Regions from separate parts of the Streptococcus lingualis genome, predicted to be linked through region 2. Evidence: predicted binding sites of a transcription regulator. Region 2 holds the regulator's gene; each other region holds the start of a gene.

Evidence for each region. The regulator Rex, encoded in region 2, represses fermentation and respiration genes when NADH is low (regulators of the CRP and FNR family bind a similar motif). The targets are predictions, from matches to a motif close to TTGTGAANTANTTCACAA.
Region 1: the regulator Rex is predicted to act here: its motif matches at 4,075-4,092, upstream of SM123_RS00430 (zinc-dependent alcohol dehydrogenase family protein).
Region 3: the regulator Rex is predicted to act here: its motif matches at 4,319-4,336, upstream of SM123_RS08905 (class II fructose-bisphosphate aldolase).

What each region holds. Positions count from the first base shown of each region.
Region 1 covers NZ_CP139419.1:70,369-76,010, forward strand. The annotation lists gene SM123_RS00410 (ABC transporter substrate-binding protein) at 1-830, opposite strand, end outside; gene SM123_RS00415 (NanQ anomerase/TabA/YiaL family protein) at 944-1,396, opposite strand; gene SM123_RS00420 (N-acetylmannosamine-6-phosphate 2-epimerase) at 1,558-2,256, opposite strand; gene SM123_RS00425 (ABC transporter permease) at 2,427-2,813, opposite strand; gene SM123_RS00430 (zinc-dependent alcohol dehydrogenase family protein) at 2,972-4,024, opposite strand; gene SM123_RS00435 (hypothetical protein) at 4,186-4,509, opposite strand; gene SM123_RS00440 (hypothetical protein) at 4,509-4,814, opposite strand; gene SM123_RS00445 (hypothetical protein) at 4,828-5,385, opposite strand; gene adhE (bifunctional acetaldehyde-CoA/alcohol dehydrogenase) at 5,637-5,642, opposite strand, start outside.
Region 2 covers NZ_CP139419.1:1,258,017-1,263,658, forward strand. The annotation lists gene SM123_RS05925 (CYTH domain-containing protein) at 1-381, shown strand, start outside; gene SM123_RS05930 (ribose-phosphate diphosphokinase) at 454-1,410, shown strand; gene SM123_RS05935 (cysteine desulfurase family protein) at 1,420-2,532, shown strand; gene SM123_RS05940 (DUF1831 domain-containing protein) at 2,542-2,889, shown strand; gene SM123_RS05945 (DUF4649 family protein) at 2,891-3,106, shown strand; gene SM123_RS05950 (redox-sensing transcriptional repressor Rex) at 3,237-3,884, shown strand; gene radC (RadC family protein) at 4,087-4,770, opposite strand; gene SM123_RS05960 (hypothetical protein) at 4,825-5,103, opposite strand; gene SM123_RS05965 (class A sortase) at 5,273-5,642, opposite strand, start outside.
Region 3 covers NZ_CP139419.1:1,837,029-1,842,670, reverse strand. The annotation lists gene rpoE (DNA-directed RNA polymerase subunit delta) at 124-708, shown strand; gene SM123_RS08925 (B3/B4 domain-containing protein) at 970-1,665, shown strand; gene SM123_RS08920 (CTP synthase) at 1,839-3,452, shown strand; tRNA gene SM123_RS08915 (tRNA-Leu) at 3,576-3,661, shown strand; gene SM123_RS08910 (hypothetical protein) at 3,742-4,194, shown strand; gene SM123_RS08905 (class II fructose-bisphosphate aldolase) at 4,384-5,265, shown strand; gene SM123_RS08900 (hypothetical protein) at 5,475-5,642, shown strand, end outside.

The DNA of each region.
Region 1 (5,642 bases), 920 kb from region 2:
CCTGAGTTAAAGTCAAAAGCTGTCTTTCCTTGATAGAACAAAGTAGCTTGCTGCAAGACATTAAAGTTCAATGAATCTTTAGGAGAAAATTCCTTATACATCTTCACCCAATATTTAATTCCATCTTGGGCCAGCTTGCTTGTCAAGTTAGCTTTCAAATCTTTTGTCAACAGACTTCCGCCACCGCTTCGTACGTAGAAATTTAAGAAGCGTGTACCCATCAGGTCATTTGTCCCAAAAGGAACAGACAATCCATAAACTCCATTTTCTTTTAATTTTTTTGAAGCTTCATACAACTGGTCCCATGTTTTTGGAACTTCAATATTATATTGTTTCAATAAATCAGTGCGAACCCACATGACTTGAGCATGTGAATACAAAGGAACAGAATAAAAATTGCCATCAACCTTCGCTTCATCTAATGCTGTTTTATTAAATTTATCTTCTCCGATTTTCTTAACGGTATCATTCAACGGAACTAAAGCATCTGAATTTACCATTTCCATAACTTGGTTTGGCAAAGCTGTACTAATATCTGGAACATTGCCATTTGCTAATCCAGTCGTCCATTTTGTATAGAAGTCATTCCATGAAAATGTCTCAATCTTGATTTTAACTTTTGGATGCTTCTTCATGAACTCATCAGCTGATTTTTGAATACTTTCTAACCGAGGCCCCTGAGTAAATGAGTGCCACATTACAATTTCACCAGATAATTCTCCAGTTTTATTACTTCCTTCTGCATCATTTTTTGAAGATGAACATGCAGTGACAAACAATGCGAATAACGCGAGAACCAAAGCGAAAAGAATTTTCTTACTATTTTTCATTGTTTTCCTCTTTCTATTTTTAATACAAAATATGTAATCAGTGCTTTGAAGCCTTAACTTCTCCGAAAAAACTAACTATATCGCTTATCTCCTCCATTTTCTATTTGACATATCTAATCAATCGCAATTTTGAATAGATACTTTCTGACTATTTCTTCCTGACCTGAATAGCCATTTGGTTGGTGAGGTTCACCAGGGAAGAAGACTGCAAAATTATGATAGCCCAAATGAAGTGGATAGAATTTCTCACAATGAACAAAGCCAATATCACTTGCTTCATCAAATGGAATAGCTTCATCTAGGATACGGGAACCGTAGCTAGAAAATTCATGTCCTTCAACTAATAAATGAAGGTCGGCATAACGGCGATGATGTTCAAAGCGATCATTTTCATCTTTGTTAAGGGTGTTTTCTTGGACAACGAGAAAGACCTTGTCACCGTCGATATCATATCTCCCTAGCTCAAAAGAATCTTTCCGGTGTTCATAGAGAAAATCAATCGCTTGATCCAGATTAGGATGAATCCCTTTGTACAATTTTATGTTTATTAAATCATCAAATATCATCTATTTCTCCTTTTACACTAGATTTATGTTGCAGAAAGTTAAGCAAATATGACTTCCTTCTTGAAATCTTCATCGTTATCCTTCACTGAAACATTCTCATTAAATGAATTCGACTACTCTCTATTCGGTCTCCTCCTCCTTCAATCTACTGTTTTGTTTTCTCATTTTAAGGCTGCGACGAAGCGCTCTGTAATCTCTTTTGGTCGGGTAATGGCGCCACCTACGACGATACCGCGAACCCCGAGATCATGGATTTTCTTGGCCTGATCCGGATAGTGGATCTTGCCTTCTGCGATGACATCTACTCCTGCTTGGCAGAGACTATGGATCAGTTCAAAATCTGGACCATCAACCTTTGGACTGTAGTCTGTATAGCCCGAAAGGGTTGTTCCGACAAAGTCCACTCCCGCTTCGACAGCTGTCAATCCTTCTTCCAGAGTCGAAATATCAGCCATCAAGAGTTGGTCTGGATATTTCTCTTTGACTTGATGGATAAAGTCACTCATCGAAAGCCCATCATGACGCGGACGTTTGGTACAATCAAGCGCAATGACCGCGATATCCAAAGCTGCCAACTCATCGACTTCTTTCATAGTAGCTGTGATAAAGGGTTCTTCAGGTGGGTAATCGCGTTTGATAATCCCAATGATCGGTAACTTGGTCACTTCCTTGATTTCCTTGATATCCCGGACACTATTGGCTCGGATTCCGACAGCTCCACCCTGCTCCGCCGCTTTGACTAAGAGAGGAATAACTCCTCCTGCTTCTGTATAGAGCGGTTCATGAGGGAGGGCTTGACAAGAAACAATGATGCCATCTTTGATTTGTTCAATCAGTTCATCTTTTGTAATCTTTGACATAACTCCTTCTCCTTTGATAATAAGGCAACTCGAGTACTTGTAAATTGATTATAATCTATTTTTAAAGCGCTTACAATATTAATCGTGCAATTGGATTATAGTTTCACATTTTAGGGCAAAATAAAAAGATCTCTGAAACTAGTTTCAGAGATCTAGGACATGGTGATTCCTTAGGCCATCTTTTGGGTCGCTTTTTCCTTTACGACAAATACAAAGCCAATAGAGCCAACGACGGCTCCAAGCAAGATCCAATAGACCATATCCGATGAAGCCATTGGGCCTGCCAAGAGACCTGCTAGTAAAAAGAGATTGATATACAGTCGGGTATCGCGATAAAAGGTCCAATTGAAATGGTAGCTACCTTCTGGATACTGCCGTGTCGATACAGACGGTTGAAAGACCTGAAGAAGGATCAAAATCCCAACAAAAGCAAGATAAGCTAGGCTAACTACCGAAAGCGGAGCCTGCATCGTTAAAGCTACAGTCGCTAAAAGCAAGACCAAGATCCAGAAATGGAAGTCCATCCAGAATTCACGATGATAACAAAACCGTTTCATAAGATCACACCTTTCTCTTTATGTAATCGTTTTCTGTACTTCTATTATAAGACAACAAATTTATTTTGCAAGGAATCATTGGCTTTTGGGGGTTGAAAATAGGACCAGAATATCTCTGGTCCGTCTAAAAAAACTATGAACAAATATTAGTTGCCACTTCATTCACTGATATCATTTTCGATAATCACCTTGAGAGCATGGTTTTCACCCGCATGTTTAAAGACATCATAGGCTTTTTCAACTTCTGAGAGTTTGAAGTGGTGGGTGATGAGCTTAGTCGCATCGATCTTGCCTGATTTCAAGACATTGAGTAACATTTCAGTAGTATTGGCATTGACAAGACCGGTGTTGAGGGTAATGTTCTTGATCCACAAATCATCCAAATTGAAGCTAACCGGTTTTCCGTGGACACCGACATTAGCGATGTGTCCACCGACAGAGATGACGTTTTGGCAGACATCAAAGGTCGCAGGATAGCCCACACATTCCATGGAGATATCGACACCACGACCTTCGGTCACTTCATTGATAAAGGCCTTGATTTCAGCGATATCGCTGGAGCAGATGGTGTGAGTTGCTCCAAATTTCTTAGCCGCTTCAAGACGAGATTCAGACAAGTCCACCATGATAATCGTAGCTGGTGAGAAGAACTGCACAGTCAAGAGAGCTGCAAGACCGATCGGACCAGCTCCAACGATACAGACATTGTCCCCAGGTTTTACATGAGATGGGAGGACCCCGATTTCATAAGAGGTTGGGAGAATATCTGAGAGCATGACCAAGGCTTCGTCATCCACAGTTTCAGGCGCATGATAAAGACTACCATCCGCATGTGGAATGTGGACATACTCTGCTTGGGTTCCGTTGATCAAGTGACCCAAAATCCAACCACCATCTTCACAGTGAGAAGGCAAACTACGTTTACAGTAGTAGCAGGTATTACAAGCTGTGACACAAGAGATGATGACCTTGTCGCCTACCTTGAAGTTATTCACTGCATCGCCGACTTCTTCGACGATCCCGATTCCTTCGTGGCCTAAAATCGTGCCTTCTTTACAAGCTGGCACATCTCCTCCTAGGATGTGAAGGTCTGTCCCACAGATGGTTGTCTTCAAGACACGCACAATGGCATCCGTTGGATTTTTGATCACTGGTTTTGGTTGATCCAGCAGTTGCAGATTGCCTGCAGATACATAAGTTGCAGCTTTCATAAGCGACTCCTTTTTTGTTGGTTTGATAAAACCATTTTATTTTCGTTTCTTTGTGAATATTATAACATATTAAGTAAGCGCTTGCAAGAATTTATGAGCACATTTTTAAAAGTTTTTTGGGCAAACAAAAACATTCCTCTTATCTCTACCAGAGGAATGTTTCAATCACCTTGTTCTAATTGTTGACGCTGCTTGTAGTACTCTTGCTGCTCGCGCTCACGCTCTTCTTCTAAACGCTCTTCATAGCGCTTGAGCTCTGCCTCAAACTCTTCTTGCAAGGCAAATAAACGCTCTAAGCCACTTTGAGCCTCCGCACTTGGGGCTTGAAAATGCAGGGCACTTAGCCAGTCTACTAAATTTTCTGTATGTTGGCGGACATCCATACGCATATCCGCATAATCCCACTCCAACTCGCTCAGTTTTTGATTGAAGCGGTAATGTCGATCTTCTAGTTGTTCTAATTCACTATTTCCTGAATGGTACATCACATACCTCCTTTAATCGGACTCAATAAAATCGGCTTCTTCACTGATTTCAGTGCTGTTTCTACCGCGTCCGCTGCTCCTCCTGTAAATCCATCTTTCAAATCACTAACTAGGGTCGTTGTAGCAAAAGAGCGCATCTTTTCGGATTGACCGCCCAAGCTTACCTGCAAACTCATCGCTTCCAACATCATCAAGGCTTTTTGCGTTGCAATCAAACTTCTGATCGCAATCCGCTCTTGCTCCTTTTTAATCTCTCGATGGAGCTCCTCAATTCGTTCTCTGTCCTCTCCCAGGATCTCTAACATCTTTTTCTCCTACTTATGAAAAATCAAAGGCCGTCGCTTGTCCCTTGTCCAAGTCCACCAATTGAGCTGATGCAGCCTCCAGCTGACCTGCCAAATCTGACAAGCGAGTGGAGTAGGCCTTTGCTTGGGCGAGGTTTTCCGCCTCTACTGCTTGGTCCCAACAAGTATCCATGGAGAACTCTCCTAATAGTTGCTCCACTTCTGCATCTGTTAAAAATTGGGCCATGCTGTGGGCCATTTGTGACACCTCAGCGACCTTATGAGAAACCGTCTCCTTGGCCTCTTCCAGCTTATCCTTAACTTCTGCCTCAAAGACAGTTGCTTGCGCTGAAGCATTCTGCGCTACCGCCAGCACCAATTCCTCTCGCAATTGGATGGTCTGGGTTCCAGACGCGCCTGCCAGTTGCTGATGGAGGCTAGAAATGCTTGGCCTTTCCTGCCCATACATGGAGACCACTGAAGCAGATGATGGCTGATTTTCTGAAGTGGAAGTTTCCCGATCTCGTTGGGGCATTTCAATAATTTTCTGTGCCTGATCTTGTCTTCCTTGCACGTCACCTTCTAACTCCATTTGAGATGGCCTCCTTTCTTGGATTTATTTTTTCGTTTCCTATAACTGAAAAAGGATCATAACCCTTCAGCTACAGGCAGATTCACACACTATAGGGTAACATAAAATAGCTCGGAATGCTATAAAAATAACACAATTTCTGAAAAAAAGTCTAATTTTTTATGAAAAAACGAGTTTTGGACCCAAATAGCAAAAATCCCCCGCTCTTTCGAGTGGGGGTAGCTGATAAACATCAGTTGTTCCTTGGCGTCTTATTT
Region 2 (5,642 bases):
GCTGAGTTGACTCTCAAAGTCCCTGAGGCAGTTGGCCATTTCGAGTACAATCAAAACCTCAGCACAGAAGAAACCGAGACGATCCTTCAACACCAACAGTTTCCTGACGGAGAAATCAAAAATCTCTTGATCTCTAAAGAAATCCCCGTTGAGCAACTCGCTGTCTGGGGAAGCCTTACAACAGAACGCTTCGAAAAAGAAACAGCTGCAGGCTTGGTAGCACTAGACCACAGTCTCTATCTAGACACTGAAGATTATGAGTTGGAAATCGAGGTCGAAACTGCTGAACAGGAAGAAAATTTCCATCAGTTCATCAAAGAGCATGGAATCGTCTACAAAGCTGCAAAAAATAAAATCGCCAGATTGGCGGAAAGGTTGTAAAATAGCTGAAATTATCGCAAATTTTTGCTAAAATAGTGCTAAGATCAAAAATCTAAATGAGGTTGGAATCACATGTCAGATAAAAAAAATATGAAGCTCTTCTCTCTCAATTCAAATCCAGAGATTGCGCAAAAAATCGCGGATCATGCTAGGGTTCCACTTGGGAAAATTTCATCCCGTCAATTCTCAGATGGTGAAATCCAAGTCAATATTGAGGAAAGTGTTCGTGGATATGATATTTATATCATTCAATCAACCAGTTTCCCTGTCAACAATCACTTGATGGAACTCTTAATTATGGTGGATGCTTGCCAACGGGCCAGCGCAAATACTGTCAATGTGGTCATGCCTTACTTCGGCTATGCCCGCCAAGACCGGACTGCTGCTCCTCGCGAACCAATTACTGCTAAGCTTGTCGCAAATATGTTGGTCAAAGCTGGGGTGGATCGTGTCGTCACACTGGATCTCCATGCAGTGCAAGTCCAAGGTTTCTTCGATATTGCCGTGGATAACCTCTTTACCATTCCACTTTTTGCAGAACACTACATCAACAAAGGTCTAACTGGTCCTGATGTCGTAGTCGTCAGCCCTAAAAACTCTGGTGTCAAACGAGCTCGCAGTTTAGCAGAATATCTTGATGCACCGATTGCGATCATTGATTACGAGCAAGATGATGCGAACCGTGATTATGGCTATATTATCGGGGATGTCAAAGATAAGAAAGCGATCTTGATTGACGATATCCTCAATACTGGTAAGACATTCTCAGAAGCTGCGAAAATCGTCGAACGCGAAGGTGCTACTGAAATTTATGCTGTATCAAGCCATGGTTTATTTGTAAAAGGTGCTGTTGAATTATTAGACCAAGCTCCGATCAAAGAAATCTTAGTAACTGATTCTGTCGCTCCAAATGGACCAACACCAAAAAATATTAACTATCTGACAGCTAGCGAACTGATCGCTGAAGCTATTGTTCGCATTCAAGAAAGAAAACCTGTTAGTCCTCTATTTGCCTACCATAAGAAATAAGGTCTTAATGTGATATATTTTGATAATGCCGCAACAACTCCCCTTCTACCTGAAGTCATTGATAAAATGTCTGAAACTATGAAGACCACTTTTGGAAATCCATCGAGCCTTCATGCTCATGGACGGATGGCTAGTAAACTTCTCCGAGAATCTCGCGAGCAAATTGCTCAGTCTCTCCATACTCTTCCAAATCGTATTTTCTTCACTTCAGGTGGATCAGAAAGTAATAATACCGTTATAAAAGGCTACTGCTTGAAACACCAAGCAGATGGCAAACACATCATTACGACCGCTTTGGAACACCATGCGGTTCTTGAACCCATCGAATATCTTGTAGAACGTTTCGGATTTGAAGTTACGATCGTCCAACCAAGAGATGGACGCATTCAGGCTAGTGATATCAAGGCTGCACTTAGACCGGATACCATTCTTGTCTCTACCATGTTTGCCAATAACGAGACAGGCGATCTTCTTCCGATTAAAGAAATCGGAGAACTCTTAAAAGATCATCCAGCTGCCTTTCACGTTGATGCTGTCCAAGCAATTGGGAAAGTCCCGGTCTATCCCGAAGAGTTAGGGATTGATTTTCTCAGTGCTTCTGCCCACAAATTCCATGGCCCCAAGGGAGTCGGTTTCCTTTATGCAGCCGTCCCAGATTTTGATAATCTCATCCATGGTGGTGATCAGGAAAGTAAGATGAGAGCCAGCACGGAAAATCTCATTTCTATTGTCGGGATGGCAACTGCGCTTCAGCAAGCTACACTACATCAAGTAGAAAATTTCAACCAGGTTCAAAAACTCGGCCAAGAACTAGTCAATGGTTTAGCAGCCTACGACTACTACGTAAATGCGAATGACGATCATCTTCCATTTGTTTGGAACCTTGGCTTTCCGGGTGTCCAAAATGATGTATTATTGATGCGACTCGATCTTGCTGGAATTTCTGTCTCTACAGGTTCTGCTTGTACCGCCGGTACAGTTCAACCCAGCCATGTCCTTGAGGCGCTCTATGGAAAAGATAGCTCACGCCTAAAAGAATCCCTTCGAATTAGTTTTTCAGAACTCAATACCGTAGAGGAGGTTCAAGACTTCCTCGCAAAACTTAAAGAAATTTTATCATAGGAGAACAATATGGCTTTTGAAACAAGTGTTTCATTGAAAGACTGCAAATATACCTATAGTCTACACCCAAATGTTAAAAAATATACCTTACGTGACAATACATTCGCTGTTACCAAAGTTGGAAATTACGAGTTAAATCGTTTGCTCGAAGCCGTTCCAAATAGCGGCGAAGGCTTCCTACTTAAAATTATTTTCAATAAAGATTTGACAGGTTTTAAGATCAATATTACAGACAAGTCTGGACTTCGCCTGGTTAATATCTTTAAAAATCCAGAAAATGACATTATCCAACAAAAATTCTATTTCTTAATGGATAGTCTTGTCGAAAGAGAAATTTTCAACAAAACAGAGGCCTAATATGGTAACCCTAACTTATATCGACGCTTACCAAGTAGAACGAACGACTACTTATACTGACCTTGCGGCTTGTATCCTAGCATTTTCAGGCTGTGTAACCTTGCCTGACTCTTACTCAATTGTATCGATTGAATACAAGGGGGAAAAGCTACCCTATACAGGACGAGTCGATGGACTCTATGCTTTTTTGAAAAAGGTAGAACAAGCTGAAAACTAAGCTGATGCTGATGGAACTCTCCCATCGTCATCAGCTTTTTCTTTAGACAAAAATATTTTTGAAAAACCACTCTAGATAGTTGATTTTTTCACAATCTTCCTATACAATAAGAGGGAAAGGTTGTGATATTGTGAAACATGATAAAAATACTCCAATTCCACGCGCAACAGCAAAACGCTTATCGCTCTACTACCGCATTTTTAAACGCTTTAACTCTGAAAAAATAGAGCGCGCCAATTCCAAGCAAATTGCTGATGCAATTGGGATTGACTCTGCTACTGTTCGACGAGATTTCTCATATTTTGGTGAATTAGGAAGACGTGGATTTGGTTATGACGTAAAAAAACTGATGAACTTCTTTGCAGATCTTTTAAATGACAATGCCATTACCAATGTCGCTATTGTGGGGATCGGAAATATGGGAAGTGCGCTTCTCAACTATCGCTTCCATGAACGCAATAAGATGAAAATTGTCATGGCATTTGATCTAGACGATCATGAGCTGATCAATACCAAAAGTAAGGACGGAATTCCCATTTACGGTATTTCCACCATCAAAGAAAAGCTCAAACAAGAAGGCATTCAAACAGCCATCCTTACTGTTCCTAGCGTCAAGGCTCAAGAAGTTGCTAGTCTTTTGGTAGACGCTGGTGTCAAGGGAATTCTCAGCTTCTCACCAGTACATCTAACAGTCCCTAAAGATGTCGTCGTTCAATATGTCGATCTCACCAGTGAATTGCAAACACTCCTTTATTTCATGCGAAAAAACGAAGAATAAAGACTTATACATTAACAAGAAAAGAGGCTGGGACAAAAGTCCTAGCCTCTCAATTATTTTTGGATTGTCGAGCAAGACGCAGTGATTGAGTGGGCTCTACTACGCTGATTTTAACAGCTTTTACAGCCCTACTCAACTGTGCGGAGGTGGGACGACGAAATCGAATTCTAACGAATTAACGATTTCTGTCCCACTCTCTTTTTTATGCCAAATAATCGGTTTCTTCACGGTAACTATAATAGTTTTCTTCAGATACAATCAAGTGATCCAATAGGGTTAAACCCATCACTTCACAGGCCTCTAAAACTCGTTGCGTTACTTCATCATCATTTTTACTGGGAAATACGGCACCAGATGGATGATTGTGCGCCAAGATGATAGAGGTTGCCATGTGCTTCAGTGCATAATGCAGGATTTCACGTGGCTCCGCAATACTTCGATTCACGGTTCCAATAAAAATGGTCTGCTGATGAATAATTTCATTCTGCGTATTTAAATAGAGGGCAACCAGGTGCTCCTGTTTCTTATGGCCGATTTCCTGTTGAATTTTATGGGCCAATTTCTGGCTGCTCATGATCTGTTCAGAACTCATCAATTCGTCTTTATGAATCCTTCGTCCAAACTCAATCACAGCCTGAAGTTCGATGGCCTTCACCCGGCCAATACCTGAGATTTCCTGTAGCTCCTCTAGGGTTAATTGACTTAACTCCTTTAAACTATTAACCGAACTCAAAAGACCTTGTGCAATCTCATAAACGCTTTTTTTCTTATTGCCTGTCCGTAAGAGAATGGATAGCAATTCTTGATGACTTAGCTTATCTACCCCTTCAGAAACCAAACGTTCTCTAGGAAGCAAAGATGGTTCAATAAATGATATGTCGTACATAATTTCCTCCTCACTTATTAATTCGTAATAAATAGAGAAAACGACGACCTTGCATTATTTACAGGCAATTTCTTCCTTCAAATCATCTAACACTAAGACTTCATCTTTATTAAAGCGGATCTGGTAACCTGTTTGAACTTGTTCAAGCTCTTTTAAAAACTGTTGAATTTCACAGCGAATCAAGTACTCCTGGCTCTGAGGAATGGCCTCTAAAGCTTGGTAGACCTGCTCTACTTCATAGATTCCTTTCGTAATTAAACCATTTCGTGGAAAATCGTTTACTAAGAGATTATAGAAATGATGCAAGAGATGGTAAATTCGCTCTTTTGTCACTATTCTACCTCCTTATCATACTCTTTCCCCTTTATTATATACTGATTTTCCCTTAATATTATGACAAGTTCCTTACATTATATTACCAATCTCTTACAATTTTACAAGAATTTCTCCTAGCTTCCTACATAGAAAAAGCCCAGACATTTCTGTCTCGGGCTTTATTTTCTTAAAGTTGCATTTGATTATAAGACTTGCTGAATGAATCCAGGATGTCTTTTGGAGCCTTGTCATAGTCAACAGAGGTTTCCAAATTTCCTTTTACAATCGTACGGTAAGTCGCTGCAGCATCCTCACAGGTCACCAAGGTGATCTCATTAACGCCTTCACGATCTTGAATGACATCTACACGATCTGGAGTCACTGTCTCAACTGACGAGATGACATAAGTATAGATTTTTTCTTTGTCCGTGATGTAGATCTTCATACCAGCCTTGGCTTTCTCTAATGGTGAGAATAACATGGCATTTGCTCCAGTTAGGCCAAATACGTGGTGACTAGCAAGAGAATAATTGCCTTGCCCCATGACTTGGTTTTCC
Region 3 (5,642 bases), 580 kb from region 2:
TGTAACGATAAAATGCGTGATAGATTTAGTGACGAGAAGTTTTCAATCTATCATTGAGGATAGGATGAGGTTGAAGACCGGATCCTTCTCCATTTAGGAAATGAAACATAAGGAGATTTACCCTTGGAATTAGAAGTATTTGCTGGACAAGAAAAAAGTGAACTTTCTATGATTGAAGTGGCGCGTGCGATTTTGGAATTACGCGGACGTGACCATGAAATGTACTTTAGCGATCTTGTAAATGAAATTCAAAATTACCTTGAAAAATCAAACAGCGAGATCCGTGAAGCTCTTCCATTGTTCTACACAGAATTGAATGTAGATGGAAGCTTTATCCCACTTGGAGATAACAAATGGGGTCTTCGTTCATGGTATGCCATCGATGAAGTTGACGAAGAAATCATCGCTCTTGAAGAAACAGACGAAGATGAAACTCCTAAGAAACGGAAGAAAAAACGTGTCAATGCCTTCATGGATGGAGACGAAGATGCGATCGACTACAACGACGATGATCCAGAAGACGAAGAAGTTTACGAAGCAGATCCAGCTCTTTCATATGATGAAGAAAATCCAGATGATGAAAAGAGTGAAGTCGAAGCTTACGATGCTGAAATCAATGAAATCGTACCAGATGATTTGGGTGAGGAAGTTGAATTAAGCGAAGAAGACGACGAAGAAGAGGATTCTGAAGACGAGGAAGAAGAATAAATCATAAGAAGAGGCTGGGACAAAAGTCCTAGCCTCTCAATTGTTTTTGGATTGTCGAGCAAGACGCAGTGGTTGAGTGGACTCTACTACGCTGATTTCATCAGCTTTTACAGCCCTACTCAACTGTGCGGAGGTAGGACGACGAAATCGAATTCTAACGAATGACCGATTTCTGTCCCACTCTCTTTTTGTTTGCATTGAGAAAAGTGGCGAAATGGTGTATGATAAACGTGTAAGGATTCCCAATAGGAGGTGTTCCAGATGGACTTTCGTTTAGATCAAAGTTTAGTAGCTCTTGGTATTGATACAGTTGTGGTCGGAATTGCTAGAAATGTGGATCCTCAAGCAGTTTTGCTCCCTTCTTTTCTTGAAAAGAAGAAAGAGCTTGAACAATGGGCGCTCCAGTGTCAGACAGAAGAAGTAGTGGCATCTCCTGTCATTAAAGGGTATACAGACCTTTTGCAAAAAGTAGGGCGTAGCATCAAGAAAAATCCACCAACAGTCCTAGCTCTTATCCGAAACATCCAGCATCGAGGAGCTCTTCCTCAGATCAATAGCATCATCGATATCTATAATGTCGAATCGCTGAAGTCTTTTCTCGCGATCGGAGGACATGACCTAGATAAGATTGAGGGACCGATTGAATTTACAGTGAGTCAAAGAGACGATCTCTTTCTCCCTATCCTTTCTAGTGAAAAACATGTCGCACCGACAGATCCTGTCTACCGGGATCAAAAAGGAGTTCTGGCTTGGTTGGATGTACGCGATAGTGACCATTACAAATTTGAGGAGACTACGCAAAACGCCCTCTTTGTCATCCAAGGAAATACCGAGACGTCAGTCGAGATGCGTTTAGAAGCGCTAGAACGAATCCACAAGGACCTTGCTCTTTGCATGCCTCAGCTTCAATTTGAGAAATTTCTCGTCACACAAAATGGAGTGGAAAAGGTCGTGTAAACAGCGAAAATCATTTTCATGAATTTTTCAATTTGACAAAGTAATCCATTTGCGGTAAGATATTGTTCGGGCACCTCATTTTGAGGTCGGAGCTCCCTAAGGATTAGGGAGCTATTTTTGTTTTTTCTGCAAAGAGGAATGGCCTCTACAACATTAGAAGAAGAGGAAAGCACATGTCAACAAAATATATTTTTGTCACAGGTGGTGTCGTATCATCCATCGGGAAAGGGATTGTCGCAGCAAGTCTTGGTCGCTTGCTCAAAAATCGTGGATTGAAAGTGACCATCCAAAAATTTGACCCTTATATCAATATTGACCCAGGGACGATGAGCCCTTACCAACACGGGGAAGTATTTGTCACAGACGATGGCGCAGAGACAGACTTGGACCTTGGTCACTATGAACGCTTTATTGATATCAATTTGAATAAGTACTCAAATGTGACAACAGGGAAAATTTATAGCGAAGTCCTTCGCAAGGAGCGTCGTGGAGAATACCTGGGTGCGACGGTACAGGTGATTCCTCATATTACAGATGCTTTGAAAGAAAAGATCAAACGAGCAGCGACGACGACAGATTCAGATGTCATCATCACAGAAGTCGGGGGAACAGTTGGAGACATTGAGTCCCTTCCTTTCCTGGAAGCTCTTCGTCAAATGAAGGCAGATGTTGGTGCTGAAAACGTTATGTACATCCACACCACCCTTCTTCCTTACTTGAAGGCTGCGGGAGAAATGAAAACCAAGCCGACGCAACACTCTGTGAAAGAATTGCGTGGTCTTGGGATTCAACCAAATATGTTGGTCATCCGTACAGAAAAACCAGCTGGTCAAGGAATTAAGAACAAGTTGGCTCAATTCTGTGATGTGGCACCAGAAGCTGTCATCGAGTCACTGGATGTGGAACACTTGTACCAAATCCCATTGAACTTGCAAGCGCAAAACATGGATCAAATCGTTTGTGACCATTTGAAATTGGATGTTCCTGCAGCAGATATGACAGAATGGTCTGCGATGGTCGACAAGGTCATGAACCTCAAGAAACAGGTCAAGATTTCCTTGGTTGGAAAATACGTAGAATTGCAAGATGCCTACATTTCTGTTGTTGAGGCCTTGAAGCACTCAGGGTATGCTAACGATGCAGAAGTCAAAATTAATTGGGTCAATGCCAATGATGTGACAGCTGAAAATGTGGCAGAACTCCTTGGAGACGCGGATGGGATCATTGTCCCAGGTGGTTTTGGTCAACGGGGAACAGAAGGAAAAATTCAAGCCATCAAGTATGCGCGTGAACAGGACGTCCCAATGTTGGGTGTCTGCTTGGGGATGCAGTTGACTTGTATCGAGTTTGCCCGTCACGTTTTAGGCTTGGAAGGGGCTAATTCATCCGAATTGGATCCAGAAACCAAGTATCCGATTATCGATATCATGCGGGACCAAATCGATGTGGAAGACATGGGAGGAACGCTCCGTCTCGGTCTTTACCCATCTAAACTCAAACGAGGCTCAAAAGCAGCAGCTGCCTATGACAATCAAGAAGTGGTACAACGTCGCCACCGTCACCGTTATGAGTTTAACAATGCTTTCCGTGAACAGTTCGAAGAAGCAGGATTTGTCTTCTCAGGCGTTTCACCAGACAACCGTTTGGTCGAAATCGTTGAAATCCCAGAAAACAAATTCTTTGTTGCTTGCCAATACCACCCAGAATTGTCAAGCCGTCCAAACCGCCCAGAAGGACTTTACACAGCCTTTATCACAGCGGCAGTTGAAAACCACGATAGCAAATAAAAATCAAGGGAGCAGGTTGAAGGACCTGCTCCCTTTTGTGAAAAAATGACAAACTCTGAAAAAAGTTTGAAAAAAATCTTGACAAAAAAGTCGTTGATTGATATACTAGTAAAGTACTCAATCGCGGGGATGGCGGAATTGGCAGACGCGCAGGACTAAGGATCCTGTGACCGCTTTAGGTCGTGAGGGTTCAAGTCCCTCTCTCCGCATCGGATCAAGATAGCTTCGGCTATCTTTTTTTGTTTTCAAATCTCTTTGTGGTAGAATAGGTGTGAGATGAGGTGAGAACATGAAGAAGAAGTATCTGGTTTTGGTCGATGGCCTCTTTGCACTATTGGGAAGTGCCATTAATTTTTTCGGTCCTATCCTGATTTTAGCGATGGGGATAGGCGCATACAAGGATACTTTTAGATATTTTATCGCCTTAAACATATGGAATGTTTTCATTTTTTTAGTGGCGATTGCTTCTAAGTATCTGCTCAGAGATGAAAAAAGAATCAAAAAATGGATTCTTTATCTTTTTCTGATAGCGGGCAGTATTCTCTTTCTTGCCTCAATCCTTGCTGTGTGTGAGAATATTCCCTTTCTTGAGGGATTGGTAAACGGACTTCTTGGGAAAATGTTTACCGACAGTCAGTTATTTGCTGCTTATTTCTATTCTCAATGGGTCGCAGGTGGACTCCTTGTGATTTGCGGGATTGCTTTTCTCCTTTCATTAAAAAATTTTAAAGAGAAGGATTGAAAGGGGCTTGCGCCCCTTTTTTGCTTTTTGAATAGGATAGAAGTCTTAGGAGAGAGAGGGTTCCTCCTCATTTATCGTAAGAAATCGCTTAAAGGCACAGGAAAAACTAGCAATTTCATCTAAAAAGTGATAAAATAAACAATGTAAGTGGGATTAACCCCACAAAAATATATAGGAGGCCTATGACTAATGGCAATCGTTTCAGCAGAAAAATTTGTCCAAGCAGCTCGTGACAATGGTTATGCAGTTGGTGGATTTAACACAAACAACCTTGAGTGGACTCAAGCTATCTTGCGTGCAGCAGAAGCTAAGAAAGCTCCAGTACTTATCCAAACTTCTATGGGTGCTGCTAAATACATGGGTGGTTACAAAGTATGTAAAGCCCTTATTGAAAACCTTGTAGAATCAATGGGTATCACTGTACCAGTTGCTATTCACCTTGACCATGGTCACTACGACGATGCTCTTGAATGTATCGAAGCTGGTTACACTTCAATCATGTTTGACGGTTCACACCTTCCAGTTGAAGAAAACCTTAAATTGGCGAAAGATGTCGTTGAAAAAGCTCATGCTAAAGGTATCTCAGTAGAAGCTGAAGTTGGTACTATCGGTGGTGAAGAAGACGGTATCATCGGTGACGGTGAATTGGCACCAATCGAAGACGCTAAAGCAATGGTTGCTACAGGAATCGACTTCTTGGCTGCAGGTATCGGTAACATCCACGGTCCTTACCCAGCAAACTGGAAAGGTCTTCACCTTGACCACTTGCAAAAATTGACTGAAGCTGTTCCAGGATTCCCAATCGTATTGCACGGTGGATCAGGTATCCCTGATGATCAAATCCAAGCAGCGATCAAACTTGGTGTTGCAAAAGTTAATGTGAACACTGAATGCCAAATCGCATTTGCAAATGCTACTCGTCAATTCGTACGTGAATACGATGCAAACGAAGCAGAATACGACAAGAAGAAACTCTTCGACCCACGTAAATTCTTGAAACCAGGTTTCGAAGCAATTACTGCAGCTGTTGAAGAACGTATCGACGTATTCGGTTCAGAAGGCAAAGCTTAATTTAGCTTTGAAATGTTATTAACCAGAGGTTTATCCGCAAGGATAAACCTTTTTTGATTTTATATTCATTTCATCTGATTAATGTTGAATGAATAGAATTGTAAGTTAAAATCAATCCACGATTATATAAAAATGTTAATATATTTACTTCTGTAATAGGTTGTGCTAAAATGAAATTAAGTTTTAGGTATATAGGAGGTAGTGTGAATATGAAAAACACTAAATTATTGTTAACAGTTTTAATAGCTGGCTCGTTGCTGACGGCTTGTCATACTAATAATGTATCGAAAGATACTGCTTTGCCTGAAAAGAATCCAACGGTAAAATCGGATTCGACACCTAAGTCTGAAAAGAATTCGTCAATGAAAGATGTTACT